Regions from separate parts of the Halomonas sp. A020 genome, predicted to be linked through region 1. Evidence: predicted binding sites of a transcription regulator. Region 1 holds the regulator's gene; each other region holds the start of a gene.
The links. Region 1 encodes sigma-54, which starts transcription at its own class of promoters, with help from an activator protein. Its sites were predicted from a motif close to TGGCACNNNNNTTGCTNT; they were not measured.

Region 1 (10,175 bases):
GCAGTCTTCATGACTGGCTTACAGCGCTAGCGTCTCACGCAGGTGTTTGAACAGCTTGCGCGAGCTGGTGGGGGGCTTGCCCTGTTCGCGTTCTTTACGCGCGTTGCGCACGAGTTGGCGCAGCGCTTGCCGATCCGCATTGGGATAATCGACCACGAAGAGATCGACGGCATCGTCGCCCTCGTCGATCATGCGGTCTCGCCACTTTTCCAGGCGATGAAAAGCATGATCGCGCTGCTCTTTTTCTTGTTCGATGGCGTCGAAAACGCCTTGAATGGCCGTTAGATCCTCTTTGCGGATGAGCTTGCCAACGTACTGCATGTGACGTCGGCGGCCCTCATGGGAGCGAATGCGAGCGGTTTCATCGATGGCGCGCAGCATATCGTCAGACAGCGGAAAGCGTGAGCGTTCGGTGGGGTTCATGGCAATCAGGGTTTCGCCAAGCGCCTGTAAGGCGTGCATTTCTCGCTTTAGCTGCGATTTACTGGGGCGCTCTACCTGTTCGTCGATGTCAATTGGCTCGGGACGTTGCTTGGGCATATAGCTACTCACAGATTAGATTCGTTCGCAGCATTATATCAGGCTGTGACCACAACATTGATCCGCCAACGCGTTTCAGGCGAAAAGGAGGCCACATGGCACAGGCATTTGATGCATCGGCGCAGCAGGCATTACTGACACAGCGCGCTGAAGAAGCGCTTGCCCTAGCAAAGCAGCTAGGTGCAGATGCTGCTGAAGTGGGTGCCAGCGTCGATCAAGGCATGGGCGTCAGCGTTCGTTTAGGCGAGGTGGAAACCGTTGAGCTGTCGCGCGATCAGGGAATTGCGGTAACGCTATACGTGGGCAAGAGAAAGGGGAGCGCCTCGTCTACCGATGCCAGCAGCGCGTCGATTCGCGCAACGGTCGAGAAAGCGCTCGCGATCGCGCGCTATACCGGAGAAGATCCTGCCGCCGGTTTGGCAGACGCGTCGCTGATGGCCACCGAGCTACCCGATTTGAAAGTCCACCACCCGTGGACGCTCACCACGGATGAGGCCATCGACCTGGCCCTTCGCTGCGAGCAGGCTGGACGCAGCGCGGAGGGGATTCATCAGTCGGAGGGTGCGTCACTCTCCAGCGGCGAGGGTGTCCGTGTTTATGCCAACAGCCACGGATTTTTGGGCACTCAAAAAGGCAGCAATCACTCGCTCTCATGCATGCTGATCGCCCAGGACGATCAGGGTATGCAACGCGACTATGATTACACCGCCGCACGTAATCCACACCATTTACGCAGCCCGGAAGAAGTCGGTCGAGAAGCGGCAACTCGCACGCTTCGCCGACTGGGTGCGCGTCGGCCACCGACCGGTACCTTTCCGGTGCTGTTCGACCCTACGCTAGCCAGCGGCCTGATCGGTCATCTAATGAGCGCCTTGGCAGGCGGTGCGCTATACCGAGAAGCCTCTTTTCTGTGTGACCGTCTGGGAACGCCGCTTTTTCCCGATTGGTTTGGCTTGGAAGAGCGACCCATGGAAGTGGGGGCGACGGCGAGCTCGCCGTTCGATGCCGAGGGCGTGCAAACCCGTAATAATCGATTCATCGATCGGGGGCAGGTTGCCAGCTACATGCTTTCTGCTTATAGCGCACGGCGTTTAGGTATGCACTCGACTGGAAATGCAGGTGGCGCGCGCAATTTACGCCTGCTGGCTCCGTTAACGCCACGAGCCGAGCTGTTGAGTCAGATGGGGCAAGGTATTTGGGTCACCGAACTCATGGGGCAGGGGGTGAACGGTGTGACCGGTGATTACTCGCGGGGAGCGGCAGGCTTTTGGATTGAAAACGGTGAAGTTCAGTACCCAATCGAGGAGTTCACGATCGCCAGTAACCTGAACAAGATGTTTGCCGGGCTGAGTGGCGTAGGGGATGACACGGATACACGGGGCAGCATTCACACGGGGAGCTGGCTGGTGGATGCGATGACCGTGGCGGGCAGCTAAGCGTTCACGCTGCATCGATTACTGATCTTCTTCAAACCGAGCGTCGAATAGCGCCTCGATAGCATCGAGCGCTCGTTCGGCGTCTTCCCCTTCTGCAATGACGGTGAGCTCGGTACCGCAGGGCGCGGCGAGCATGAGCAGTGACATGATATTGGCAGCATCCGCTTTTTGCTGCTTCTTGTACACATGAATCTGGGCAGAGAACTGCTGGCCACACTGAACCAGTTTGGTGGCTGCGCGGGCGTGAAGGCCGCGCTGATTGGTAAGGGTCAACGTTCTTTCGGGCACTCTGGTTCCTTTTTGCCGAGTGGAGTTTTAGGGAGGGCTCAGGGAGTACTGGGCGTCGCCGCCGTATGTTGGGTTGTCGGCGTTTCGCTGAGCGTGTACTGCAGCCCTAGCTCGCGATGCCTCAACTGCACTTCCCCTGTTTGTTTGACGAGCCGCTGTGCAAGCTGCTCGATCATATAAACGGACCGGTGTTGGCCGCCCGTGCAGCCAATGGCCACGGTCATATAGCTGCGATGGCTATTTTGATAAGCCGGTAGCCACTTCTCCAGCCACGTTTCAATATCGCTTGCCATGGCCTCTACCACGGGGTAGCCGCTCAAGAAGTCGATGATGTTGGCGTCGCGACCGGTATATTGGCGCAGAGTAGGGTCCCAATAAGGATTGGGCAAGCAGCGTACGTCGAACACGAGGTCGGCATCCAGCGGAACGCCGCGTTTGTAGCCAAAGGACTCGAAGGTGAGCGTCAGTTGATGCTGGCGCTGATGAGCTACTTGGTCGGTAATGCGGCGTCGCAGATCGTGTACGGAGAGTCGAGACGTATCGATCAATAAATCGGCGAGGTCGCGAATGTCATTCAGCGTCTCTTCTTCTTTGTTGATCGCTTCTTCCAGCGTCATGTCGCTATCACGGGTGAGGGGATGACGACGGCGGGTGGCCGAGTAACGCTCCAGCAAAATACGCGCATCGGTTGTCAGGTAGATCACCTGAAAACGAATTTCCCGGTGGCGCAATTCTTCAAGTAGCGCTGGCAGACGCTCCAGCGCAGTAGGTAAGTTGCGTGCGTCGATACTGACGGCAATCCGGGTGCGCTCACCCTGGGCGCGCAACTCGTCGATAAGCGAGCCCAACAGCATGGCAGGCAAGTTATCGATCGCGTAATAGCCAAGATCTTCCAGCGCTTGTAAGGCGATAGACTTACCGGAACCTGAACGGCCGCTAATGATCACCAGTTGCATAGCGTCTCTCTTGGCGTTTGAGCGTAAGAAGTAAAGACAAATTGAAGGAGTAGATCTGTTACGCAGCTTGTTCGCGTATCTTGGCCGTTATCAGCGTCAACAGTTCTTTTTGGCTGCCTGCTTTGCGCAGCTGTTGGCGAGTATCGGCGTCGTTCATGATCGTCGCGACTTGTCCGAGCAAAGCAAGGTGCGTGTCATCGGCTTCTTCAGGCACCAGCAAAACGAACACGAGATCGACCGGGTCCCCATCGATGGCATCGAAATCGACGGGTTCCGCCAGTTTCAAAAAGCCAGCAATGGGGGCACTGCAGTGTGGGCTTCTTGCGTGGGGAATGGCAACACCGTTGCCAATCCCCGTGCTGCCAAGACGCTCGCGCCCAATCAAACGACTGAACACTTCTTGGCTGTCAAGGCTGGGCGTGTTTTGGGCGATGAAGGTGCTGAAAAACTCCAGCACCCGCTTTTTGCTGCCCCCGGGTACGTCATAAAGCACGCGCTCCGGGGGGAGAATGGTTTCCAACGTCATTGAGTTAACGCACGCCTGCGCCTTGAGCGCGAGCTTGTGCTTTTTCCTTGTGTTTGACGAGTTGACGATCGATTTTGTCCGCAAGGGCATCGATGGCAGCATACATATCGTTATCGAGTGCCTCGGCATGAAGGTCAGCACCGGCGGCATGTAGCGTGCACGTTGCCTGCTGGCGCTCCTTTTCGACAGATAAGGTCACTTGTACCGTGGTGATATTGTCGTAGTGTCGTTCGACGCGTTCCAGCTTTTCGTTAACGTAGTCACGCAAGGCGTCAGTCAGTTCAACGTGATGACCAGTGATGTTTACTTGCATTGACGTGCTCCTTATCCATCGGGCTGTACTTCGATTGTAACCCTTTTTACGCTATTGCAAAGCCCTTGCGGTGAGTTTGTCACGACCAAGCGTTTAACTAGCGTAAACGGCGGCGCTCGCTCGAAGAGGGAATGCCCATCGACTCGCGATATTTCGCGACGGTACGTCGTGCCACGCTTATTCCGCCCTCTTCGAGAAGCGTCACCAAGCGACTATCGGAGAGCGGTTTGCCTGAGGGCTCCTCTTGAATGAGCTTTTTGATACGTGCGCGAATGGCCGTGCTCGAGTGGCTGTCGCCGCCGTCTTGGCCACTGACTTGACTGGAGAAAAAGTATTTCAACTCGAACACGCCACGCGGTGTATGAATGAACTTCTGTGTCGTCACGCGTGAGATGGTCGACTCATGCATCTCTACGGCTTCGGCGATGTCGGCCAAGATCAGTGGCTTCATGGCCTCTTCGCCGTGCTCTAGAAAGCCAATTTGGCGAGCGATGATTTCACGCCCCACGCGCAGCAAGGTGTCATTGCGGCTAGAGAGGCTTTTGATCAGCCAGCGCGCTTCTTGAAGGTGCTCTTTCAAGAACTGGTTGTCCTGGCTCTTGTCGGCGCGTTTGATCAAGCTGGCGTAGTCGGGTTGGATGCGTAGCCGTGGAAGAGCGTCCGGGTTGAGCTCTAAATGCCAGCCTTCGTTGTCATGGCGCACGACCAGATCGGGAGTGATGTAGCTATCGTCGGTCACGCCGTAGGCGCTGCCGGGTCGGGGATCGAGGCTGCGAATTAATCGAATGACGTCATCCAGCTGTTCATCGTCCAGGCTCAAACGGCGCTTGAGGAGGCGCATATCGTCTTTGCCTAGCGCCTCCAAAAACTGTCGTACCAGCCGTTTGGCTGGCATCAATAGCGGGGTGTCTTCCGGCAACGCAGCAAGTTGAAGCATCAGACATTCGCGCAGGTCGCGAGCGAACACGCCGGTCGGCTCGAACTGCTGCAAGCGCAGTAGGGTATTTTCCACTTCCCGTTGGCTCAAGCCGTCATGACCTTGTGCTTTGAGCCCTTCACGAATGTCGTTGAGCGGCTGGGTAAGATAACCATTGGCGTCCAGCGCATCGATCAGGCTCTCCGCAATTGCATATTCCCGTGAGCTGACATCGGTCATGGCCAGTTGCCACAGCAAATGGCCATGCAGGCTTTGGCCAGCGGCTTGGCGCTCGAAGTCGGGTCCTTCGCTACCACCGCTCAGACTGCCCATGTCTTGGTAGGTGTCCGACCAGTCGCTGTCGACGGAGAGTTCGTTGGGAATGCTGTCAGACCACTCGGCCTCTTGCGGCTCGCTGACTGCCTGTTCCCCAAACTCGTCCTCTTGCTCGAGCATAGGGTTGGCGTCAAGTGCTTGCTGAATTTCTTGACGGAGGTCCAGCGTAGAGAGCTGCAGCAGGGCAATGGCCTGTTGCAGCTGGGGTGTCATGGTCAGCTGTGTGCCGATACGCAATTGGAGAGAAGCTTTCATGACCATCTGAGAACCACTCGTTAATCAGAAAGCTCCACCCTAGAGCGAGTTATGGCTAGGTGCAAGTGCAATAAGCATGCCACTAAAAGAAAAGTTTGGTCAGGCCTCGGTTTAGAGCCGGAAATCAGCGCCCAGATAGACGTCGCGGACCTTTTGGTTATTGAGAATCTCCTGGGCGTTTCCACTGGCGATGATGTGGCCATCGCCAACGATGTAGGCGATATCGCAAATATCCAGGGTTTCACGCACGTTGTGGTCGGTGATCAAGACGCCGATGTGGCGTTTTTTGAGTGCGCGGATAATGGTTTTGATTTCGCCGACCGAAATAGGGTCGACCCCTGCAAAGGGTTCGTCGAGTAGAATGAACGCGGGCTCGGTGGCCAGCGACCGCGCGATCTCTACTCGACGGCGCTCGCCTCCTGAGAGGCTCATGCCTAGGTTGTCACGAATATGGGTGATATGAAAATCTTCGAGCAGTGACTCCAGGCGAGCTTCTCTGGCACTGCGATCGAGCGTTTTGCGCGTCTCGAGGATGGCCATGATGTTATCGGCTACCGAGAGCTTGCGAAAAATGGAGGCCTCTTGGGGAAGATACCCAATGCCTGCCATGGCGCGTTCGTGCATGGGCGCGTGGGTCAAATCCAGATCGTCGATACCCACATTGCCCGCATCGGATTTGACCAGTCCGACGATCATGTAAAACGAGGTGGTTTTACCGGCTCCATTGGGGCCCAACAGTCCAACGACACTGCCCTGGGCGATTTCCAGGTTGATGTCCTTGACGACACGGCGGCGTTTGTAGCTCTTCGCTAGGTGGTGGGCGTAGAGCGTTTTGACAGGTGCGGAATCTGCAGACGTTGATGCTGCCACGTGTGGGCGCTCCCTATTGTTCCGGCTGAAGGGTCATGCGAATGCGCTGGTTGTCGCTACCGTTCACGTCGGAGCGAGCTTGCACCACTTCCTGGTCGATGAAGTACTCCAGGCGGCCCCCTTGAAAGCGGTCGCCTTGCTGGGTCAGTTCGGCTTGGTCGATCAGCTCCACGCGGCGTTCGGCGACATGATAGATGATGCGCCGTGCCCAACCTTCCATGGGGGTCTCCTGGTCGTCGAGACGATTGCGCAAGTAGGCACGCTCACCCGTGGCAATGGCTTGAGAAAGTTCCCCTGCATCATTGCGCTGAATCTCGACGCGTTCGCCGCGCAATTGCATTTCGCCTTGACGAATATCCACGTTACCTGAGTAAACTGCGGTGCCCGCGCGCTGGTCGAGGTCCAGGCGGTCGGCTTCTACTTCGATGGGTGCTTGGCTTTGCGCCATGGCAGCCGTCGCCAGCGGTAGCGTTAAAGCAAAGAGGGTGCTGCGGAGAGAGGCATTCATCGCGACTCCTAGGGGGTACGAGTGGCCGGCGGATGCACGCCGCGCACGTTGTTGGTCAGGCGGACCTGGCTGTCATCCAGCCAAACGTCCATGCGGGAAGCTTCCATACGCTGAGGGGGCTGCTGCAACAGCACGGGCGTAGTGCTCCAGGCGTGGCGGGTCACGCCATCGTAGTTGAGTTGCTGTGTATCGAGCTGCCAACCCTCTTCAGGCGCGAGCAGCCGGGCAGACCCGCGCAGCGTCAAGGCCTGAGTATCGGTATTCAGGGTGCCGGTATCCGCGGTCGCCAACCACTCCCGCTGTTCGCTATCGAACAGCGTAGCACGTGGCGACACGACATCTGTCATGGCCGTTTGAGGTGTATGCACTAGCCGGGGAGTGACCAGCGACTGCTGAATCGTCCCCGATTCCCCAAATAGGGTGATTTCGGCATTCTCTAATACATGACCTGGCTCCTGAGCGCGCGCTTGCTCGTCGATATCTCGCTCTTGGGCGCTGCGCGGGTCGAGCCAAACCAAAAGCATGCCCAGGACGACGACCAGTGCCGTTACCCAAACTCGTTTTCTGAGCTTTACGCCCATCATGAGTGCCTGTGAAGATAGGTGTCGAGTACGGCATCCCAATGCCCTTGGGAGGTGAGCAGCGTATCGCAAATTTCACGCACCGCGCCGTGCCCGCCCAGCCGTTCGGTGATCCAATCGGCGTGGGTATGCATATAATCGGGTGCATTGGGGACCGTGATGCCAACGCCTGCGCGCTTGATGGGTGCCAAGTCTGGCAGGTCGTCCCCGCAGTAAGCGACTTGTTCGAGCGTAATATCCAGCCGCTGGCAGAGGGCTCGCAGGGTCGTGAGTTTGTCTTCGCAGCCTTGATGCACATGGCTGATACCTAGTGCCGCAGCGCGCTGGCTGACCATCGGCGAATCGCGGCCGGTGATGAGCGCCACATGAATGCCAACGCGTTTGAGCAGTTTCAAGCCATGCCCATCCTGAGTGTGAAACGCTTTGATCTCGATGCCGTCGGCTTGAAAGTAGAGTCGGCCGTCCGTCAAAACGCCATCTACGTCTAGCGCAAGTAGTTTTACGCGGCGGAGCCGGTCGAGTAGTGCATCGGGTAGGGCCATATAGCCTCCTTAACATCCATGGCAAAAAGCGTTATCACGCAGTTAAATCACACCGCTGGCCAGTAAGTCATGCATATGTAGCGCGCCGATGGGACGCTGTTGCTCGTCGACGACGGCCAGCGCGGTTATCCGGCTATCTTCCATAATACGTACCGCTTCGGCTGCTAGCACGTCAGGACCGATGCGTTTGCCTGGGCGCGTCATGACGTCGTCGACTCGCACATCGCGCAAGTCATGAAATTGGTCCAATGTGCGTCTCAGGTCACCGTCGGTATATACACCTGCCAAACGGCCTTCGCTATCGATGACGCAGGTGAACCCAAGCCCTTGGCGTGTGATCTCTAAAAGCGCATCGCGTAGCGGGCTACCCAATGCAACCTGAGGCAGCCGCGTGCCGTCGTGCATGAGATCGCGGACTCGCAGCAGCAGCCGCTTGCCGAGGCTTCCGCCCGGATGAGAGAGCGCAAAATCTTCCGCTGTAAAGCCACGTGCTTCAAGCAAGGCCACGGCAAGGGCGTCCCCCAGTGCTAGCGCGGCGGTGGTCGAGCTTGTCGGGGCAAGATCCAGCGGGCAGGCTTCGCGCTCGACGCCGCTGTCCAAATGGGCATCGGCGTGGCGTGCCAGGGTAGAGCCTGGACGTCCAGTCATGCTCACCAGCGGGGTGCCAAGCCTTTTAAGCAGAGGGAGTAGCGCCGTGACTTCAGCTGTTTCGCCGGAGTTAGAGAGCGCCAACACCACGTCGGTACGGGTGATCATACCGAGATCGCCGTGGCTGGCTTCACCTGGGTGTACGAAAAAGGCGGGCGTGCCGGTGCTTGCCAGTGTGGCAGCCAGTTTGCCTGCAATATGACCCGACTTGCCCATGCCGGTCACTACCACGCGGCCTTGGCAGGCGAGAATGAGCTGGCAGGCATGGTCGAATTGGTCGTCTAGCTTGGCTTGGAGGCCGCCGATGGCTGCTTGCTCGATTTGCAGCGTGCGCAGCGCACTTTCACGCAGTTGGCTGGGTGTAGAGAGTGGCTGGCCCATGGCATGTCTCGTTTTCATGATGTGAATGGGTAGCTGGTAAGAATAACATCTTGCGGCGCTATTTAGCTAAATCACGACAAGGTCGTCGATGGTATGGAGGGCTCCATTGCATGAACGATGGTGCGCTCACTATTAGCGTCGCTGCTGTTGAGAGTAGCGTTGGATCATGATGTTCGATACTATTTCGAAAACACTGTTTTTTAAACTGCCCTGTGGCTTGTCGGTTTATACTGACGCGTTCTGGCATCAACGAGGAAGGTCAAACATCACATGACGGATGTACCCTTCATACAGGTCGAAGACATCTACTTTTCCCGTGGTGAGAGCGAAATTTTTCGCGGTGTCAGCATGACCATACCTCGCGGGCAAGTGACGGCCATCATGGGGCCAAGCGGTACCGGTAAGACGACGTTGTTGAAGCTCATCGGTGGCCAGCTCACACCCGACCGTGGACGTATCCTCATCGATGGGCAGGACGTGCATCGGCTCTCACGTAAAGCGCTATTCGCGCTGCGCAAACGCATGGGCATGCTGTTTCAAAGCGGTGCCCTGTTTTCGGATTTGGACGTTTTTGAAAACGTTGCGTTTCCGCTGCGCGTTCATACGGACCTGCCGGACGCGATGATTCGCGATCTGGTGCTATTGAAGCTTCAGGCGGTAGGGCTGCGCGGCGCGAAGCACCTAACGCCCGCCGAGCTGTCCGGAGGGATGGCGCGTCGGGTGGCGTTGGCGCGTGCCGTGGCACTCGACCCTGAGCTAATACTCTACGACGAGCCATTCGTCGGCCAGGATCCTATTTCCATGGGCGTGCTGGTGCAACTGATCAAACGGCTCAATCAGGCGCTGTCACTCACCTCGGTGGTAGTGTCGCATGACATCAAAGAAACGCTGAGCATCGCGGATTACCTCTACTTGATCGCCGATGGTCAAGTCGTTGCTCACGGGACCCCCAGCACGCTGGAAACGAACCAGGATCCTCGCGTCAACCAATTCATGCACGGCAAGCCAGACGGTCCCGTGCCGTTTCACTATCCCGCAGACCCACTTCACCGGGATATCTTCGGTCACGATTCAGTCAC
Region 2 (10,175 bases), 1.4 Mb from region 1:
GCTTTGTACATGACGTGGGTATCCACATATCCTAATGAAGCATGCTGATAGGCGTTTGGCACGGTACCGACGATCTCGAAGCCAAGGCGTTGCCATAAGCCCACGGCCACGTGATTGCTGGCGACGACGGCGTTGAACTGCATGGCTTTGAACCCCTGCGTCACGGCCTCTTGCTGTGAGTGTTCGCACATGGCGCTTGCCACCCCTTTGCCCCGCGCTTGCGGCGTGACCATATAACCACAGTTACATACATGCTGGCCGGGGCCTGCGGCGTTGGCCTTCAAGTAGTAGCTGCCCAGCAGTGCTCCCTGCTCATCTTTTACCGCCATGCTAAGACGTGGCGTTTGACACCACAGCGCAAACGCTTCCTCTTGGCTAATGTGGGGGTCTATCGCGTAGGTTTTCTGGGCGGCTACAATGGCTTGAAACGTAGGCCAGAAGAGCGCGAACTCTTTGGCGGTCATCGGCGAAAACTGAAGGCTGGACATGAGGTGTCTTCCATGGGTGTCGTCATGCGTAACGTTAGCACACTCCAATGCGTATCTGCGCGACGGGTACGTTGATAAGTGAACCACTGAACCGCAAGAGGGCAAGACCATGACCGTTGAGAGTGCACTGACGTATTTTCTGGCGATTTTCGTTTTCGCCGTGACCCCCGGACCGGGTATTTTTGCCCTGCTGGCGAAGGGAATGGCATCGGGAGCGCGCTCGTGTATCCCGTTAGCCTTGGGAATGACGGTCAGCGATGTGATTTACCTGCTGCTGGCGTTTTACGGTTTGGCGGCGCTGGCGGAACACTGGGGAGACGCCTTTACGCTACTGCGCTACGCTGGCGCCATCTACCTGTTCTATTTGGGCTGGAAAATGTGGACCGCCGAGGTATCCCCGCAAACGCTCGACGCCCTCCCAGCCAGCCGTGGCGCTTGGCGTCGTGATGCTGCAAAGAGTTTTCTGCAAGGTTTCATGATCTCGGCCTCCAACCCGAAAGTCATTCTGTTCTATATCGCTTTCTTACCGACCTTTATCGATCTCACCGTGCTCGACCGCAGCGATATGGTGTTGGCGGTCGGGTTGACGCTGGTGGGGCTGATGATGGGATTGATGCTGGTCGCCTCATGTGCGTCTTCCGCGCGCCGCTTCTTTCAGTCCGAGCGCGCACAAAAAGGCACCAACCGCACGGCCGGTTCGCTGATGTTCGCAGCAGGCGCTTTTCTGGTTGCTAAAGGTTAAGGCAGACAGTTTAACGAACCGCCTCGGCGACGATCTCATAACTCCGCAAGCGATCCGCGTGACTGTAAAAATCGCTATTGATCATCAGCTCGTTGGCCCCCGTGCGTTCTTGAAACGCGGCTAGCTGTGCTTTGATCGTTTCTGGGCCACCGATGATGGCCGCTCCCAAAAACTGCTCCACCTGGGCGCGTTCCATGGGTGACCAATCCAAGGCATCGACCGGTGGCAGCGATTGGGTCGGCTTCCCCCGGATCAGGTTCAAGAATTTTTGCTGGGCGGTGGTGGCCAAGTAGTGCGCCATCTCGTCGCTATCAGCCGCCATGACCGGCAAGCCGACCATGGCATAGGGTGACTCTAAATGTGCGGAGGGGCGGAAGTTGTCTCGATAGAGACGGAGTGCTTCGAACAGATAGCCCGGGGCGAACTGGGCGGCAAATGCGAAGGGCAGGCCCAGCTTCGCCGCAAGCTGGGCACTGTAGCCGCTAGAACCCAGTAGCCAAATGGGCACGTGTGTGCCCTGACCGGGCACGGCTTTGACGGTTTGGCGGGGATCCTCGTCGTCTAAATAGCGGCGCAACTCTTCTAACCGCTCCGGAAAGTCGTCGACACCTGCATGGGCGTGACGGCGCATTGCTCGCATGGTCGCCCCATCCGACCCAGGGGCTCGGCCAAGGCCCAGGTCGATGCGCCCAGGATAGAGCGTCTCAAGCGTGCCAAACTGCTCAGCAATGACCAGCGGTGGATGATTGGGCAGCATGATGCCACCGCTACCCACGCGTATCGTGGACGTTTGCCCCGCCACGTGACCAATCAAGACCGAGGTGGCGGCGCTGGCGATACCGGCAATGTTGTGGTGCTCGGCTAGCCAGTAGCGCCGACAGCCCAGCGATTCTGCATGCTGGGCCAGTGATACGCTGTCACGGAACGTTTCGCCTGCGCTTCCGCCTTGACGAATGGGCGCAAGATCCAGAACGGAGAGGGCGGTGCTCGCAAGTTGGCTCATAAATCACCTAATAAACGTGCATGGTCAGCGGGCTATTTTTGTTAGCACGCTTCATAATGCAGCGTTTATGTGGGCGGCCAAGTGCAATTACAACCGCCGTGGCGTTGGGGTCACTCTTTGGGGGGCGTCGGGCGTACCAAGATTTCATTGACATCGACGTGTGGCGGCTGAGCGAGCGCGTAGATCACCGCATTGGCAATATCGCGGTCTTGCAGCGCATACTCGGGCGGCTCGTCGAAAAACGGTGTGTCGACCATACCGGGTTCGATCAATGTGACCCGCATGCCGGAGCCGCGCAACTCTTCGCGCAGGTTGTAACCAATGCCCGTGACCGCCCATTTGGTGGCGCTGTACATAGAACCGGGGATGGTCGTGCGTCCCGCGGCCGAACCGGTCAACAGCACGTGTCCTTGACGGCGTTTCAGCTCCGGCAGGCAGGCTTGCAAGGTTAGGCCAACGCCGTAAATGTTGGTCAAAATCATCTCCCGCCAAGCGTTATGGTCGGCGCTGCTAAAACCGCCGGGCGAGCCCCCGCGGCCTGCATTGGCGAATACCGCGTCGATACGGCCGAACGTTTCGATGGCGTGCTCCACCATGGCTTGCTGCTGGTGTAAGTCGGTGACATCGACGTCGCATGTGAGCACGTTCTCTGGGCCGAGCTCTTGGGCAAGGGAGGTCAACTTATCGGCAGAACGCGCGGCCAGCACCAGTTGATACCCTTCTCGGGCCGCTGCCCGGGCGGTGGCCGCGCCAATGCCGCTGGAAGCGCCGGTAATTAACAGTACGCGGTCTTGCATCGTTGGCTCTCCTTGCTGTCATACATGAACCTTCAGCATGGCCAAAACCGAGTGCGGTTGCAAACGAGCGCCCTCGCTAGGGTGTATCTTGCTGTCGTTGCAGCATGGCAGAGAGATCTAGGATCGAGCGTGCCATATCGGCCATGCTTCTGCTTTGATCCATCGACGTTTTGCGCAGAAAACGGTACGCCTCCTCCTCGCTCATCGACTGATGGGCCATGATGAGGCCTTTGGCTCGTTCGATCAGCTTCCGCTCCCGCAGCGCTTTGCGCGTGTTTTCCAGTTCGTCGCTGAGTCCTTGCAGACGACTCGACTGCGCATGCGTCAATTCCAGCAGCGAACGACTCAGCGGCGAATGGAGAGCAGTGGCGGTCAAATCGCCCAGCGGTTGAGAGGGGCTAAGCGCCAGCAACTGTTCGCAGGGGGCTGGAAGTGGTCTGTCGGGTGTGGCCGAGGCGTGATCCAGCGCCGCTTGTGCGTGGGCGATTTTATGGTGGCATAGGGCCATGAGCTGCGTGTTGAGCGTGTCTTCCACCGTTTTGATGGTATCGATTCGTAGGGTCGTCAGCTCATACCAGGTTTCCCCCAAGGTGTTGCCCGACGCCGTTCGATGTTCCGAGCGTTGGCAGGCGATGTCGCGTAGCTGGCTAATACCGGCCAGCGTTCGGGGCGAAAGCGACTGTTCCCAAGCGCTCAGTGCTTCTGGGGTGGCGAATTCGGCAAACGTATCGAAGCAGCGTTGCTGGGACTCGACGAGTTCGTTGAGCAGCGTGCGATGAGCGTCATCGAAATGGCCTAGGGTAAACCCAAAGGCACCGCAGGCACGCTCTTGTCCGGCAAGCTCCTTGCCTTGCATGAGGTGGAACGTGGCTACCAGAGCGCGGGTGATGTCTGGATCGACAGCCGTGTCTGCGGCCTCGAAGACGATCGCCAATAAACCGCTAATCAGGTGATTGAATGCCTGCGTGGCCGCGTCCGGTGAAATATGAAAGGTATCGATGGCTCGACGCAGGGCATCGAGCTCATCCAGCGCTAGCCAAACGCTGGCAATGCGGCGCAGCAAGCGTGCGGTGGCTTGAGGTCGAGCTTCCTGGCTGAACGTTTCTAAACGCAGGCGCATCGAGGCTTCGGCCGATTGACTATGTTGAACGTAGGTCGTTCGGCGGGTTTTGAAACGCTTACCTTGTGAGGCCAGGTAAATCGTCGAGGCGCCGCGTTCGCGCTGCAGCACATGAATGAACTGGCTGATATCGCTCACGATATCCACGGTCGTAGCGAGATGGTGAAGGTTATCGATGTCGCAGCGCAGGGCAGTAAAGAGAAGCTGTTGGGCAGAAGACATGGTGATTTCCTTGATACTCGCCGCCAAAAGTCAAACGCCCCCGCAGCAGCACACTGGCAGGGGCAATATTCACCGATATTAGCGTAGTGAGAGAGCACCTGCCCCCGTATCGTCGCCGACGGCATCACGGTATGCGCTGGCCTCTTCGGCTTCGGTGGCCTCGCTAAAACGCACCACCAGTACGCAAGACGCTAGTACCAACACGGTCAGGCCCAGGTAGAAAAGGCCCTGCTGGTAGCTCAAGCTTTCGCTACGAAACAGAAACGCCGCAGACACCGCGCCCACGTTGCCGCCGGCCCCTACGATACCGGCCACGGCCCCCAGGGCTTTTTTGTTGATAAAGGGCACGACGCCAAAGGTGGCGCCTTCGGCCATTTGCACGAAGAGGCTAAATACCAGCATGATGCCAATGGCTAGGCTGAGCACGTGCATTTGGGAAAACGCCACTAGGGCAATGCCTTCGCACACCAGCGCTATGAAAAGCCAGCGAACGCGCCCTTTGAGCCCACCATGTTTGGCGAACAGATCGGAAAATACGCCGCCCAGTGTGCGAGCGAAGATGTTCATCAAGCCGAAGAGTCCGGCAATGAGCCCAGCGGTCGCCAGGGTCAGATCGAATTTGTCGAAGAAGTAGATGGCGGCAATGTTATTGATCGTTAGCTCGACGCCAAAGCAGAGCCCATACACGACGAACAGTGCCCATACGCGGATATCCTTCGCCGCCGCCAGGAAGCTTTGGGCGGCACCGTGCTCACCGGTAGCGGGTGGCAGCTCACCGCGTGCGCGCAGCTCGCTGAAGTTGCCATTGGGGGCGTCTTGTGTGAACAGCCAGTAGGCAATACCGGTAAAGAACAGCACCACACCAGGCACCACCATGGCGAGTCGCCAGCCGAGGGCTTCGTTCACGCCGAGCATCAGAACGCCGGCGAAAATCAGCGGCATGACGATTTGGGTGGTACCGCCGCCCAGGTTGCCCCAGCCAGCGCTGGTGGCATTGGCGGTGCCTACCACGTTGGGCGCAAACATCAAGGTGGTGTGGTATTGGGTAATGACGAACGATGCGCCGATGGCGCCAATCGCCAAGCGTGCCAGTAAGAAGGTCTCGAAACTGTCGGCAAGGCCAATTCCCATTACGGGAATGGAGCCCAGCATCAACAGGCCCGTATAGGTTTTGCGTGGGCCGATACGGTCGCAGAGTACACCGATCAGCAGCCGAACGATCACGGTGATCGCCACCGAGGCGATGATGGTATTGCCGATTTGGGTTTGCGTTAGCGCGAGATCCTCGCGCACCACGGCCATGAGTGGTGCGATACCGAACCAGCCAAAAAAGCAGATATGGAATGCAAACCAGGAGAGGTGAAAGGCCCGCATTTGCGGCGTCGAGAAATTGAGCAACCGGATACGGTTGGCTTTGTTGCGGATCTCCATGGGAGTGACCTCACAGCGTACGAACGAGTTTGTCGAGACGCAACGCGCAGGCGTTACGTGGTTACGGGAACATGCCTTCATCGTTGAAGGTCAGGTCCGACGCACTCGTACCCTGTTGGGCCTGGTCCACGCCTATCACCATGTAGAAAAAATAAGCAAATACTCCGCCATCACTCTTTTAAATCAGTGAAAACAGTTGGTTAAAGATTTTGCTTAGATAGGAGACTGCTTGGCAAGTGGCAAAGACGGGGGAGAGTAGAGCACTTAACGCTCGTTTAGCGCACTCTGCTTGGGCAGCGTGCGCTAAGTTGGGGCAGTGGCTGGGCGTGAGCGCGCTTATTCGTGTAGGTAGACCGCATCGATATCGAGTGTGGACACCCTGCCAAGGGCATCGAAATGCGTGGCGAGCCAATGCTCGGCCGCCTCTCGGCCTTGCTCGAATAGGTGACAAAGGAAGGGCCATTCGGAGTTGAGCTTACTGGAAACCGATAGGTTATCCAGGGCTTGGTCGCCGCTAATGCGGTGAAAGAGGGCCTGCTGATAGCAGTTCTCGATACCTTGCTCTTCGAGAGCGTGCTTGAGTAGTGCGATCATGCGTACCTCTTTGATCAGCGCAGCGTTGAAGGTGATCTCGTTGAGGCGGTTCATGATCGCCGAGGCGGAGGTGGGAAGCTCTTCGCGACGAATCGGATTGATTTGCACCAGCAGGATGTCCCGCGCGCTGCACTCCTCCATGAGAGGGAACAGCGCCGGATTGCCCATGTAGCCTCCGTCCCAATACGCTTCGCCATCGATCTCCACCGCTTGAAACATGAACGGCAGGCAAGCGGAGGCCATGACGGCGTCGACACTCATCTCTTCGCGGCGAAAGACGCGCTGCTTGCCCGTGCGTACATTGGTAGCCGCGACGAAAAGCTTGAGCTGGTCGCACTGGCGTACGCGTTCGAAGTCGATATGAGCCGCCACGATATCCCGTAGCGGATTCAAATTGAGTGGGTTGAGTTGGTAAGGTGATACCAGGCGCGTCATCAAGTCCATGGCGATATAGCCCGGCGAGTGGTCGAGGCTCCAGTTGCCGGTCAGAATATCCATAGGGGAGCGGCGAATGGGGCTGGCCATGCCTGCGCGGCTAACGGCCTGCCAAAACTCCCGCAGTGCCTGACGCGCCGCTCGCTTTCCGCCTCGAGTCAAAGCATCAGCCATCACCACGCCGTTCATGGCGCCTGCGCTGGTGCCGCTGATGCCCTCGATCTCGATGCGATCATCTTCCAGAAGGCGGTCGATCACCCCCCAGGTATACGCGCCATGAGCACCTCCGCCCTGTAGCGCGAGGTCGAGCTTTTTTACCGGTGCCATCGTCATCCTTTCCGTCTTTGATGGAAGTGCCTTTAGCATGGCATAAAAGTCGCCGGACGGAAGAATGGGGAACTACCCCGCAGACTAGGGAGCGTCGGCCAACGGTGATGAACGGGTCTGGGGCAGCGGCTGGTCGTACACCGCATGCTCCATCAACCGGTCGAGCTGCTGGGCCAGCGTCACGCTGGCCTCTTCCATGAGCGCCAGCGAGGCCAGCTCGCCGGTCAGGCCCCCCTGTCGGGAATAGCGCAAGGCCTCTAGACCGCTCTCATGGAAACGGCGGTGAGCCACGGCCAGTGCACGGTAAGCATCGCTTTGCTGATAGCGGCGACTGTCACCTGCCAAGTACCAGCGACCCAGCGCGCAGTGGTGCTGATCCGTAAGAGGAACTTCTTGGGAAGCTGATAATAGTTGCTGGTAAAGACGACTTTTCCACACGGCATGTTCCACTTTGGCCGCGTGTAGACAGGCCGTCGTAGTGCTGTGGTGGATCACCTTGTACATATGGCGTGCTTGGTCGGTGAGCTGTTCGATCACTTGTTCGGCGTCTTGCGCGGCGCGCGCCAAAGCGTTTGCGCTTTCGCGTTGATGGCCAAGGACCCGAGCATCCTCCTTCAGCATGGTAGCCGTTTGCTCGACCCATTGATCCAACTGGTGCGCCAACTGCTGGGTGCGCTCGGCCAGGTGCTGGATGTCGCTCACCACGGCGGTGAGGCCGCTGGGCGCTTCCTGAACGTGAACCGCTTCGAGTGCCGTGCTCATCGCCAAGGCTCGGGTATGACCAGCCATACGGGCGAGTTCGACGCTCATGCCGCGCAGCTCGTGAAGGGCCGTGTCGCTGGCGAGTGGCGCCGCGTAATGCGTATCGGCCTGCTGGTGCCTTTGACACTGCTGTTGAAGATGTTGAGACGCTTTTTCTGCGTCATGTAGCCGGGTAAACAGGTCGGTGAGCGTGGCGCGTTCACTGGCAAGCTGTTCGGCGTGCCGTTCGGCGCCCTCTTCTAGGGATGTGAGCATATCCGCGCCTTTGGACTGAAGCATACTCACCGACTCCAGGGGCGTCATTAAGCTAATCGTGCGGCAGCCCCGCGTGCTCTTGGCCACGGCCAATTGAGCGTGTAGCTCGGCGACTTGCTGCTCCAGGCGGCGGATCGTTTGATAGGGGTGCATAAAGGCAAACATTGACCGGTACCTTCAGTGATGACGCAATTTGTGATGTTTTGTCACAAAGTATTGCAGAAGGTTTTTATGTTTGCCTGTGAAGCGTGGCCTTAGCTGATGAAAATCAGCCTCTTGTCATCGCAAAAAAGGAGCATCGCCATACCACTCGCCTGCGCTATTTCATCTCGGCTAGGTGCATGGGCGTCGACGACTCACAGCGTAAAAACGCTGACGTGGCTAACCACTCTTCATCCGGATAGTAGGCGAAGACGTACTGGTCCTCTTTTAGACTGTCGATTAGCGGGTAAGTGATGTCCTCACGTACCGCCGGGCAGCCATGGCTTCGCCCTAGGCGACCGGTTTGGGTGATGAAATCGTGGCTTACGTAGTCCGCGCCATGAATGACGATCGCTCGCTCGAAGGCCAGATCGTTGACGTCAGGCTCCAGGCCATCCAAGCGTAGTGAATAGCCATTGCGGCCGTAGTAACTGTTCATGGTGCGAAACAGACCGATGCTGGATTGATGGCTATCGGGAACATTGGAAAACGCGTTGGCCACGGCATCGCCAGATCCTTGTCCATGGGACACTAATTCCTCGAACAGCAGCTGATGTTGGTGAAGATCGAACACCCACATGCGCGGCTCTGTGGATGGCAGCGAGTAATCGATGACGGCCAGCCGCTCTGCGGATGGATCGGCACAGCTCAATGCCTGGGCCGCTAACCTGAGGGCAGTTGGCGTGGCATTAGGCGCTAACTGCAGTAACTGATGATGAAGGGGGGATACCCCCGCAGCTGGGGCGGCGGCCACTTGAGAGAAAAAGCCAGCGGCTTGAAGAGGATAAGAAAACAGTACGATGGATAAAGAAAACAGTACATTCATCATGCGTGATCGAAAAAGCATGGGGCGTTATCCTGCTGAAGGAGTCAAAAGCGTAACGAGGTCGATACATCAAGAGTCAGCGTAAGCGGCTATGATAAAAAACGTGTATCAGAACGGGAACTACTGATACGACGGTAAGCAAAAAGAGTGAAGCCACATTACAACGCAGCATAGTAACGCAAGGAGAGGCGATGAACGACCACCAGCCACTAAGACGATGGGCGATAGGAGCGGCGCTCTGTCTGGCGCTGAGCGGCCCGATAATGGCCGATGCCAATGAGCCAGCCAGCGCCGCGTTGCAGCAAGCCCTCGCGCAGCATCTTCAACACCATGAAGGGTCGCTGCCCATCGCGTCGTTCTATGAACTGCGCGGTGGGCAGCCGGCGTGGCAAGAGCTTCAACGCGTTCAGTCGCTGGTCAGCGCGTTGAACACGTTGCCCGATGACGGGTTGACGCCCGACGACTATCAAGCCTCGTCGTTGCTGAGTGACTTCCAGCAAAGCCAGCAATTGGACGATCGTGCGAAGGCCAATTTCGACGTGCGAGCCACTCGGGCCCTGCTCTTGGCGTTGGATCATCTATCGATCGGTAAAGTGGATCCTAAACGCGTCGAGCCGAATTGGGATCTGCAGCGACCTGAGCGGCGTTATGCGCTGCCACGTGTAGTGCAAGCCGTCGAGGAGGGGAGGGTCGAGCAAGCGCTGTCACTGGCGAGGCCGAATATGGCGGCCTATGCCCAGCTTCGTGAAGCGTTGGTGCACTATCGTCGGCTGGCCGATCAGATGAGCGTGCCCTATTTACCAAGACGCGATGAGTCGCTGCGCCCCGGCGATATCGACGATGACGTGCAAACGCTTCGCCAGCGCTTGACGCTATGGGGCGAGCCCCACCTGCTGGCAGCAGATAGTAGCGCTTACCCCATGGTCGACGTGCAGGCGTCAGGAGCTGACCCTCGCAGCTTCGACCGAGAGT
Region 3 (10,175 bases), 270 kb from region 1:
TGATCGCGGTCGTAATCCTGGTCGCTCATGCGCCCTCCATCAACAGTAGCCTGCGGCTGTTGCCGCTTTGTATGTTGAAAGGAATGTGGGCAGGGTGGGAAAACTTCAACCCTAAAAGCGTTTTACCTAACCCTCGTTAGGCGGCCACAACGATGGCATGGGTCGACCGTTGACGCGCCATACGCCTCGAATCACGTCGAACTGCAGTTCACGGGTGCCCAGTGGTAACCCCAGCCAGAGCGCTGCCACGGTAGGCGCATCGTGCCACACGAAGTCACCATCGATGCGCTCGATCCAGCGAGCGCGTTCGACCGGCTTATCCAGTGACGTTACGCTCAGCTCTTCCAAGCGACGTGCATCGAAGAACAGGGCCCCCTCGGCATTGACTTGCAGCCCCAATAACGGGCTGTCCAAGGCGATGGTGGTGATATCGAGGCGCGGAGAGTCACTCAATACTTGACGCAGGTCGGGCTCCAAGCGAGCCAATAACCCTTCTGCCATGGGCAAGCTAGTGTCTCCCCAGGCGGCCTCTTGGCGCAGTCGACGAATCGTTTGCCGAACGGCATCCCCATTCAAACGCGAGAGTTCTGCCTCGATACGACCATTCAGGAGCGGGGTGTCAGGCGCTTCACTCGGCACATGCACGTCGCCGACGACCAGCTCGCCTTTTAGACGAAGCTCGCTCTCATCCAGCTCCATGTGACTATGGAGATCCAGAGGCGCTACGTTGATGTCGTAGGCAGGGTAATGCAACGCTAGCTGCTCGATGTGCAGATGGTCACGCTGGGCAAAGTGGTAGGCATCGTCGATGTAGGTATAGCGACTTTCCAAGGTGGCGGGACCCAGCGTGAGTTGTGATAGGCCGTCGGTCAGGGTGAGCTGATCGAGCAGTCCACGCAGACGCCAATCCCCAAACACGCCTTCCAAGCGTACTCGGGCACCGCGAACCTCCAGCTCGCGCCCGTTTTGCTGAATGACGAAGGGAGCCAGTGCCAAGCGCAGCTCGGTATGACCGCTCAAGGTTTGATAGCGGCCCTGCCAACGGGGGACCGACGGTGCCGAGACTTCACCCACCGCCTTTTGTAGCACGCTATCCAAGCGCGGCAGCAGCGTGCCTTCGACATCGGTACTCAACACCCCGTGTCGTGCTCGGTAGGTGAGCTCTAGACGCCAGGGGCGTCCCAGCAGCGGCGAAAGAATCAGCCGCCCCCGAGAAGTGAGCCATCCTTGTCGATTCTCTACCTGGCTAACACGCCACTCGCCGCGTGCCTCTAGATCTTCGAGCGCCTGACGGAGGCTGCGCTCGAAAAGCACGCTGGATAGCAGTTGCGCGACCATCCACACGACGGCAATCGTCGCGAGAACAGGCACGATCAAACGTTCCTTGCGCATGCTATCTCCTTGAACGGCCCCTCAACGAGACCCGATTCCACGCCACCCGTCGATCAATGCAGCCAAAACCACAGGTGCATGGTACTCCAGGCGTAAATCCCTGCCATGACATCGTCGATCATGATGCCAAACCCACCGGCCACTCGGCGGTCAGCCCAGCGAATGGGCCACGGTTTAAAGACATCGAAAATGCGGAACACCACGAACCCCCACAGCGCCGCTTCCCAGGAGAATGGCACGGCGGCCATGGTAATCCAATAGCCAACGAACTCATCCCAGACGATCCCCGAATGATCGTGCACACCCAGGTCGTGGGAGGTTTTGTCACATAGCCAAACCCCAACGATAAATGCGGCCAGCACGATCCCCAAGTACCAACCGAGGGAAAGGTCGGCCATCATCCAGTAGAAGGGAATGGCCGCCAACGTGCCAAACGTGCCCGGTGCCCAAGGCACTGTCCCGCTGCCCAAACCGAAGGCAAAAAAGTGAGTGGGGCGTCGCCAAACGCTCGCTGGTGCACGGTTCATGATGCACCCCCTCGGAAGTGCTGCCAGCCCGTCGCTCCGCCGTCAGGCACGCCCGTCACGCCCAACGTCTCCGTGCAGCGACCAATCACCCTCAGCGACAGGCCGCTCTCGGCCAGTTTAGCAACCGCCTTAGTGACTTGATCGGGCGGTAGCGTGACCAAGAGTTCGTAATCGTCTCCTCCGGAGAGCGCTGCCGTCAGGGCTTGCTCGTGGCCGAGGCACTCGACCAGTCCCTCGGCCAGCGGTAGCGACTCGGGGGCCAGGTCGACCCCCACGTGAGACGCCTCTCGCAGGTGGGTCAAATCCGCCAACAAGCCGTCGGAGATGTCCATCGCCGCCGTCGCCACTCCGCGCAGAGCGATGCCGGCGTCGAGCCTTGGCTGTGGCATGAGGTAGCGCTGGAGCAACGGATGTGCGAGGTCTCGCTCACCGCGTTGCCACAGCGCTAGCCCGCCCGCGCCGCCGCCTAGCGCCCCGGTTACCGCCACGACATCGCCTGGACGGGCGCCTGACCGGGTCATTGCTGATCCTGCAGGCACTTCGCCCATGACTGTAACGCCGATACTCAACTCACCGGACGTGACATCGCCGCCCGCCAGCACCGTGGCATGCTGCTGGCAAAGCGCATGGAACCCCCTCGCGTAGCGGGACAGCCACTGTTCCGCATGAGCGTCATCCTCGAAGGCGCGCTGGTCGAGCGTCAGTGCCATCAAGCACCAGCGCGAGACGGCTCCCATGGCCGCCAAATCGCTGAGGGCCACCGCCAACGCCCGGTGACCGACTGCCTGAGCCGGCGCATCATGAGGGAAGTGTACGTTCACCACTGACGTGTCAACGCTCACGGCCAGCTCTTGGCCGGCCTGAGGCATCAATAGGGTGGCGTCATCGCCGCATCCTAGGGCAACGCCATTCGTCGCTTGCGCCTCCTGCGGCGACATAAAGAAACGTCGAATCAGATCGAATTCGGCAAGCACAAAGGCCCCTTAAACGCTTGATCAGCCCCCTCCGCTTACAAGCGGCGGGCGCTGACTTCGGCACTTCGTAAGCGGTTGGCTAGCTTATCGAGAATGCCATTCACGTATTTATGGCCGTCGGTGGCGCCAAATGATTTTGCCAGCTCAACGCCTTCGTTAATCACTACGCGGTAAGGCACTTCCATTCGCCGGGAGAGCTCGTACGCTCCCAAGCGAAGAATGGCCAGCTCTACCGCGTCCAAATCTTCCAGGCGGCGATCCAACAACGGGGCGATTTCGCGGTCCAGCTCGGTTTTGAAGCGCACCGTGTTGTGTAAAAGCTCATGGAACAGCGCTTTGTCGGCGATTTCCATGACCTTGACCCAGTTCTCGTGATCTTCGAGATCGTCGTCGGCCACCTGACTGCGAAATTCCGCTTCGATGCTGGTAATCGATTTACCGGTCATCTGCCATTGATAAAGCCCTTGTACCGCTAATTCCCTGGCGGCGTGACGCCCCTGCTGTGCGGCTGAGGGCTTGCGCTCACGACGCTCACTCATTGGGAATCTCCCACCGGCAGGGCACGCAGTAGAGAGACCATTTCCATCGCCGCCATGGCCGCCTCAGTGCCTTTGTTACCCGCCTTGGTGCCGGCACGCTCGATGGCCTGCTCGATGGACTCGACGGTCAGCACACCGTTGGCTACTGGCGTATCGAACTCCAACTGAAGATGATTGATGGCCGTGTTGCAGCCCCCCGCCACGTACTCGAAGTGCGGTGTGCCGCCGCGAATGACGGCGCCAAGCGCAATCACCGCATCGGGCTTCATCACGTTGAGCACGCGCTTGACGGCTAGGGGCAGCTCCCATGCACCGGGGACGTGAACGATGTGGATGTTTTCCATGTCCACACCGTGGCGCGTCAGACTGTCGACGGCACCTTCTACCAAGCTATCCACGACGTGGTGATTAAAACGACCCACCACGATCACGTAGCGCCCATCGACGTCTACGAAGGTACCTTCAATTTGCGAAAGGGATTGCATCGATTTATTCCTGCTGAAAAGTTGGCTCGTCGGCCGTGTCATTGGGCCCCAGCCGCTCGACCACTTCTAGGTCGAACCCAGAGAGCGCTGAGAACTTCCACGGCGAGCTGAGTAGGCGCATTTTACCCACGCCGAGATGGCGTAGAATTTGCGAACCCGTACCAATCGTTAAATAATTGCCAGAGCCATCAGAGTCGCTGGTGCGCGGCTGACGCACGCGATCCAGATAGATATCTAGCTGATCCTTCAAATCTTGATGTGGCCGCCCGTCATCGATCAGTACGAACACCCCGGCAGGCGCCTGGGCAATCTGTTCGATGGCGCGGTGAGCATCCCAACGGCATTGATCGCCCTTCATCAGCCCCATCACATCGCGCAGGGTATCGGCCAAATGCACGCGCACGGTAGTGGCCTGCTCGGGTGTGGGCTGCCCGTTCACGAGCGCGAGGTGGTGAGCGCCCTGAATACGATCACGGAACACATGCAGCGCCAGCTCACCATGGACGGTGGTCACTTGCGTCGTTTCTACGTGATCTACCGTTTGTTCGTTGACGATCCGGTAGTGAATCAAGTCGGCGATGGTGCCTATCTTGATATCGTGTGCTTTGGCAAAGGCCTCTAACTCAGGGCGGCGGGCCATACTGCCGTCATCGTTCATGATCTCACAAATGACGCCGCTGGGATCTAATCCGGCCAGCGCGGCTAAATCGCAAGCGGCTTCGGTATGGCCTGCGCGACGCAGCACGCCACCGGGTTCGGCCATCAGCGGAAAAATATGCCCTGGCTGAACGATATCCGTCGGTTTGGCATTCGGCGCAACGGCGGCTTGCACCGTACGGGCGCGGTCGGCGGCTGAAATGCCGGTGGTGACCCCTTCGGTCGCCTCGATCGAGAGCGTGAATTTGGTGCCAAAGCCGGAGCCGTTATCGCGCACCATGAGCGGCAGATTGAGCTGCTCGCAGCGCTCACGGGTCATCGGCATGCAGATCAGGCCGCAGGCATAGCGCGCCATGAAATTGATATGCTCTGGCTTCACCATTTCGGCGGCCATGATGATATCGCCTTCGTTTTCGCGATCCTCATCGTCCATGAGAATCACCATTTTGCCCTGGCGAATGTCGTCTACCAGCTCAGCGATGGGGGATAAACCCTCTGAAGAGGAGTGCGCCATGGAATCTCCAAAAATTAGGCTCGCATCGTATGCGAATTCGGGCGTCAGGGTACCTTGCAATGACGGCTTGCGCTAGTCAGCGTGCGGGGCGGCTATGATCCACCAGTCGTTTCCCACGGTTCGCGACTCGAGGATCGTCAAGCGCTTTTGATCGGCCATCTGGGTCATTCCCGGCAGGGAAAACAGCGGTCTTGCCTCGCCGCCCAGCAATGTCGGCGCGACGAAAAGCTGCATTTCATCGACCAGGCCGGCTTCCAGCAGCGCGCCCGCAAGCGTCGCTCCCGTTTCTACCAAGAGTTCGTTCACCTGCTCATTATCTGCCAGCCAGCGCAGCATGTCAGCCAGTGCAATGCGCCCGCCTTCGGCAGGCAACACATGAATCTCGGCCCCGGCCTGCGCCAACCGGTGCCGTTTCTCTTCGCTGTGCTGGTCAGTGGTGATGATCAGCGTGCGCCCGGGCTCGCGCAGACACGCTGCCGCCAGAGGAAGACGCAGGCGAGAATCAAGAATCACTCGCAGGGGTTGGCGCTGGGTGATGTCGTCGGCGTTGCCCAAGGCTAATTGGTCGGCGCGCAGCGTCAACCGGGAGTCATCCATGATGAGCGACTCTACGCCGCTCAGGATGGCGCTCGACCGCGCCCGCAGGCGCTGCACCTGCGTGCGCGCCTGGGGCCCGGTAATCCATTGCGACTCACCTGAGCCCATCGCGGTCCGACCATCCAAGCTCATGGCCATCTTCAGCCGCACAAAGGGACGGCGGCGCACCATGCGCGAGATGAAGCCGGGATTGAGCGCCCGGGCGTCGGCTTCCAGCAAACCTACCTGCACGTCGATACCGGCGGAGGCCAAGTGTGCGATACCGCCACCGCTGACCTGGGGGTTGGGGTCTTGCATCGCGACCACCACGCGACGGACACCCGCCTTGGTCAGGGCCACGGCACAAGGGCCCGTGCGCCCCGTGTGAGAACACGGCTCTAACGTGACGTACGCCGTCGCGCCCTGTGCAGCGTTGCCTGCCGCTTGAAGCGCATGGATTTCGGCATGAGGTTCCCCAGCCCGCACGTGATACCCCTCCCCCACGATGCGAGCGTCTCCATCGCTATCGAAGCGCACGATCACGCACCCCACTCTTGGGTTAGGGTCGGTGGTGTAAAGTCCCCGCTTGGCCAGCTGAATCGCGCGGGCCATGTAGCGATGATCGGCAGTGGAGAACTCACCCATTATGACGCTCCGTTCGGTGATCCCTGCCCGGCCGGCTCATCGGAGGGCTCTTGGGAGAGCCGATCGATTTCAGCACGAAACTCATCCAGGTCCTGAAACTTGCGGTATACAGAGGCAAAACGAATGTAAGCCACTTGGTCGAGGCTACGTAACGCTTTCATGACCGCCTCGCCCACCTCCCGGGCGTTCACCTCACGGTCACCACGTGCGCGCAACGTTTGACGAATGCGCTCTACCGAGGCTTCGATCGCCTCGGCACTGACCGGGCGTTTTTCCAGTGCGCGGAGCATCCCCGCACGTAGCTTTGCTTCATCGAAACTCTCGCGAGAACCGTCGGACTTCACCACCCGCGGCATGATCAACTCAGCGGTCTCGTACGTCGTAAAACGCTCATGGCAGCTGGCGCACTGGCGGCGTCGGCGCACCTGGTCACCCTCTGCCACCAGCCTGGAATCCGTCACTCTCGTATCGTTTGCACCACAAAAAGGGCAATGCATGGCAGTCAACCTATTATCAGTACGCACTAAAACCAGTACGTGCAGCGTGTCAGCCTGAACGAAGGGACGCAGCGTCACGGTGCGTGCTCTACGAGCCCTTCGCTATTTTGTAAACTGTTTTATCGCCAGCTGTCGGCGGTAGCCGACCGCCGAGCTATCGCATGGCGGTGTTATACGGCCCCTATCTCGACGTATTGTAACGATTTGGCACACAAGCTGCAGCGTTTGTCGAAGGATGATTGAAAGGACGCCCGTTATGACCGATTTCGAAAAGACCGTTCACCACTACCTCACCCACCTATACGGCCCGCGTGCAGGGGAAGTGCAGCGGCGAATAGGTCAACACGTCGCGCATTTTCGCGGGGGAGCAAACGCTGCACCGACCGTTAACGGTCAGTCTGTCGATGCACCAATGTGGAGCGAAAAGGATCAGTGGGTCATCTGTTACGGCGACTCGATCGTCGATGAAGGAACGCCACCGCTAGCCGTGCTGGATACGTTTTTGCAACGTTATCTGGGAGACACCGTCAGTGGGGTTCACGTGCTGCCCTTTTTCCCTTGGAGCAGCGACGACGGCTTTTCGGTGATTCATTATCGTGAGGTCAATAGTGAGCTGGGCGCGTGGTCGGACGTCCAAACCCTAGCCAGCCACTACGACTTGATGGCTGACTTGGTACTCAACCATGTCTCCCGAGAGTCGCTCTGGTTCGTCGACTATCTCACCGGCAGCCTACCCGGGCGCGACTATTTCATAGAGGTGGATCCTGACACGGACGTTTCCCAGGTCACCCGCCCGCGCAGCAGCCCGTTATTGGTGCCGATCTCGACGCGCCGCGGCACCCGCCACGTATGGGCCACCTTTTCGGAAGATCAAATCGATCTCAACTTCGAAAACCCGGACGTGCTGCTCGAGTTCGTCGGCATTTTGCTGTTCTACCTGCAGCAAGGCGTGCGCATCATTCGCCTGGATGCAGTGGCCTTTCTATGGAAACGGCTCGGCACCCCGTGCATCCATCTGCCAGAGACCCATACCGTCGTGCGCTTACTGCGCGCTATCGTGGATGAGGTGGCGCCCGGCACGCTGTTGATTACCGAAACCAACGTGCCACACGCCGAAAACATCAGCTACTTTGGCTTGGAGCGGTTGACGCAGGGCACTCCCGACGAAGCCCACATGGTGTATCAGTTCGCCCTGCCCCCGCTTTTACTGCATACCCTGACCCGCGGGGAAGCGACGACGCTACAAACGTGGTTGAACAGCCTCCCGGTACTGCCGCCGCAGTGTACCTACTTGAACTTTACCGCCAGCCACGACGGTATAGGTGTACGGCCTCTTGAAGGCCTGCTACCCGACCACGAGCGTGACGCGCTGCTGGAATTGATGCATCGCTTTGGTGGGTTTGTCAGTATGCGCAGCAATCCTGACGGCAGCGACACGCCCTACGAGATCAATATCACATGGTTCGAGGCGATGCGCGGCACTCGCCGTGGCCCGGACCCGTGGCAAATTGCACGCTTTCTCTGCAGCCAAGCGATCATGCTCAGCTTGCAAGGGATCCCTGCGCTCTATATCCACACGCTCACCGGCACGCTGAACGATGTGGAAGGTGTGGAACGTAGCGGCCGCCTGCGCTCGATCAACCGCCGACGCTGGCAGCTCGATGAGCTTGCCTTGTTATTAGAGAGCCCCGCCACCCCGACTCATGACGTTTTTCATGCCCTGCATCGGCTGCTAACACAGCGTCGTCAAGAGCCCTGTTTCCACCCCAACGCCCCGCAGCGCGTGATCGACACTCCCCCTGAGCTGCTCGCCCTCGAGCGTGGCCCCCTGCCTGACGGTCGACGCCTACTCGCGCTCTACAACGTGACCGATGGCAAGGTCGATCTCACTCACGCAGGGGATGCCCTCCATCAAACGCTTACTCAGCATGACTGGCAGCCGATCGGCAGCGCGAGTACTCACCATGACGCGACGCTGCCACCCTATGCCGTGTGCTGGCTGGTGGCTGACGCTTGACGCTTGCGACATAACGACTCAGGCATCCATGATCGTCACTCTTACATAATCATCCGCTGCGATACTGTGTGACGATCATGTCACGAGGCAAGGAGGCGCGAGTGCCCCACGCCGTTTTACTGAAAGGATTATGCGATGTCATGGGTTTCATTAAAAAGTCTCGGTCGTGTCAGCCTGCTGGCCGCGACAGCTAGCACTGCCTTTGTCAGCTTCGCTGACGAGCTGCCCGCGCCCATTCAGGCGCTCGCCAACCAGGGTTTGACGATTCATGGTCAGTTCGATGCACCGGGCGGAATGCGCGGCTTTGGGGCCAGCGTGCAAGGGCAGGACATGGCGATTTATCTCACCCCCGATGGAGAGCATGCGATCATTGGCACGCTGGTCGACGGTGAAGGCACCGACCTGACTGAGGCCCAGCTCGATGAGCACGTACGAGCGCCGCTGGAAGCCGACACGTGGGCGCTGCTCGAAGAGAGCCACTGGATCCAGGATGGCAACCCGGATGCGCCACGCGTCATCTACACGTTCACTGACGCCAACTGCCCCTACTGCCGTCAGCTGTGGCAGCAAACCCGCCCTTGGGTAGAGGCTGGCGAAGTGCAGCTGCGCCATATCATGGTGGGTATTCTAGCCCCCAATAGCCCGGCACTCGCCGCCACGATACTGGGCGCCGAGGCCCCATCCGCCGCGCTACATCGCCATAGTGAGGGCGATGAACTCTCTCCCAGCGCACAGCCACGAGACATCGAAGAGCAAGTCTACGACAACAATCAACTCTTCGAACAGCTCGGCCTCTACGCCACTCCCACCAGTGCGTTCCAACGCGAAACCGACAGCGGCACGGTCCGCATAGACCGTATTCAAGGCCTACCCAGCGACGAGCGCTTCATCGAGATGATGGGTAGCGAAGCGCCATGAGAGCGTCGATGCGGCTGGTATTGCTGCCCATTTGGCTAGTGGGACAGCCGCTGAGCAATGAACCAGCCCAACACCATGGCCGCCAACAGCGCGAGCAGCGGCAACGTTGCTCCGCCGATGGAGGCGATCGCAGGACCAGGGCAGTAACCCGATAGCCCCCAGCCCACGCCAAACAGCGCCGCGCCGCCTAACAGTTTGGCGTCCAGCTCTTGCTTGCTCGGCAGTTGGAAGTGGGTGCCAAACAGCGGCGTGCCGCGAGCGAAGACCACGCGATAGCCCACGAACGTGGTGCCAACGGCGCCACCCAGTACGAACATCAACGTCGGATCCCAGGCACCAGCCACATCCAAAAAGCCGAGCACGCGCGCGGGGTCGGTCATCCCGGAGATCGCGAGTCCGACACCGAACAGCAGGCCAGCGAGATATCCCGCCGC

Region 2: the regulator sigma-54 is predicted to act here: its motif matches at 5,956-5,973, upstream of FRH_RS10240 (NarK family nitrate/nitrite MFS transporter).
Region 3: the regulator sigma-54 is predicted to act here: its motif matches at 7,012-7,029, upstream of FRH_RS18365 (sugar phosphorylase).

What each region holds. Positions count from the first base shown of each region.
Region 1 covers NZ_AP022850.1:3,629,203-3,639,377, reverse strand. The annotation lists gene tldD (metalloprotease TldD) at 1-13, shown strand, start outside; gene yjgA (ribosome biogenesis factor YjgA) at 19-540, opposite strand; gene pmbA (metalloprotease PmbA) at 636-1,976, shown strand; gene FRH_RS17160 (HPr family phosphocarrier protein) at 1,995-2,264, opposite strand; gene rapZ (RNase adapter RapZ) at 2,303-3,220, opposite strand; gene ptsN (PTS IIA-like nitrogen regulatory protein PtsN) at 3,279-3,746, opposite strand; gene raiA (ribosome-associated translation inhibitor RaiA) at 3,751-4,059, opposite strand; gene FRH_RS17140 (RNA polymerase factor sigma-54) at 4,157-5,572, opposite strand; gene lptB (LPS export ABC transporter ATP-binding protein) at 5,678-6,436, opposite strand; gene lptA (lipopolysaccharide transport periplasmic protein LptA) at 6,450-6,944, opposite strand; gene lptC (LPS export ABC transporter periplasmic protein LptC) at 6,953-7,525, opposite strand; gene FRH_RS17120 (HAD hydrolase family protein) at 7,525-8,067, opposite strand; gene FRH_RS17115 (KpsF/GutQ family sugar-phosphate isomerase) at 8,110-9,096, opposite strand; gene FRH_RS17110 (ATP-binding cassette domain-containing protein) at 9,367-10,175, shown strand, end outside.
Region 2 covers NZ_AP022850.1:2,207,188-2,217,362, forward strand. The annotation lists gene FRH_RS10215 (GNAT family N-acetyltransferase) at 1-488, opposite strand, end outside; gene FRH_RS10220 (LysE family translocator) at 598-1,230, shown strand; gene FRH_RS10225 (LLM class flavin-dependent oxidoreductase) at 1,241-2,233, opposite strand; gene FRH_RS10230 (SDR family oxidoreductase) at 2,344-3,030, opposite strand; gene FRH_RS10235 (nitrate regulatory protein) at 3,107-4,372, opposite strand; gene FRH_RS10240 (NarK family nitrate/nitrite MFS transporter) at 4,451-5,803, opposite strand; gene FRH_RS10245 (patatin-like phospholipase family protein) at 6,140-7,159, opposite strand; gene FRH_RS10250 (CZB domain-containing protein) at 7,244-8,341, opposite strand; gene FRH_RS10255 (murein L,D-transpeptidase catalytic domain family protein) at 8,496-9,224, opposite strand; gene FRH_RS10260 (L,D-transpeptidase family protein) at 9,395-10,175, shown strand, end outside.
Region 3 covers NZ_AP022850.1:3,899,177-3,909,351, forward strand. The annotation lists gene lon (endopeptidase La) at 1-29, opposite strand, end outside; gene FRH_RS18325 (DUF945 family protein) at 127-1,392, opposite strand; gene FRH_RS18330 (phosphatidylglycerophosphatase A) at 1,446-1,919, opposite strand; gene thiL (thiamine-phosphate kinase) at 1,916-2,893, opposite strand; gene nusB (transcription antitermination factor NusB) at 2,929-3,432, opposite strand; gene ribE (6,7-dimethyl-8-ribityllumazine synthase) at 3,429-3,917, opposite strand; gene ribBA (bifunctional 3,4-dihydroxy-2-butanone-4-phosphate synthase/GTP cyclohydrolase II) at 3,922-5,088, opposite strand; gene ribD (bifunctional diaminohydroxyphosphoribosylaminopyrimidine deaminase/5-amino-6-(5-phosphoribosylamino)uracil reductase RibD) at 5,161-6,309, opposite strand; gene nrdR (transcriptional regulator NrdR) at 6,309-6,806, opposite strand; gene FRH_RS18365 (sugar phosphorylase) at 7,063-8,823, shown strand; gene dsbG (thiol:disulfide interchange protein DsbG) at 8,959-9,741, shown strand; gene FRH_RS18375 (DUF6691 family protein) at 9,777-10,175, opposite strand, start outside.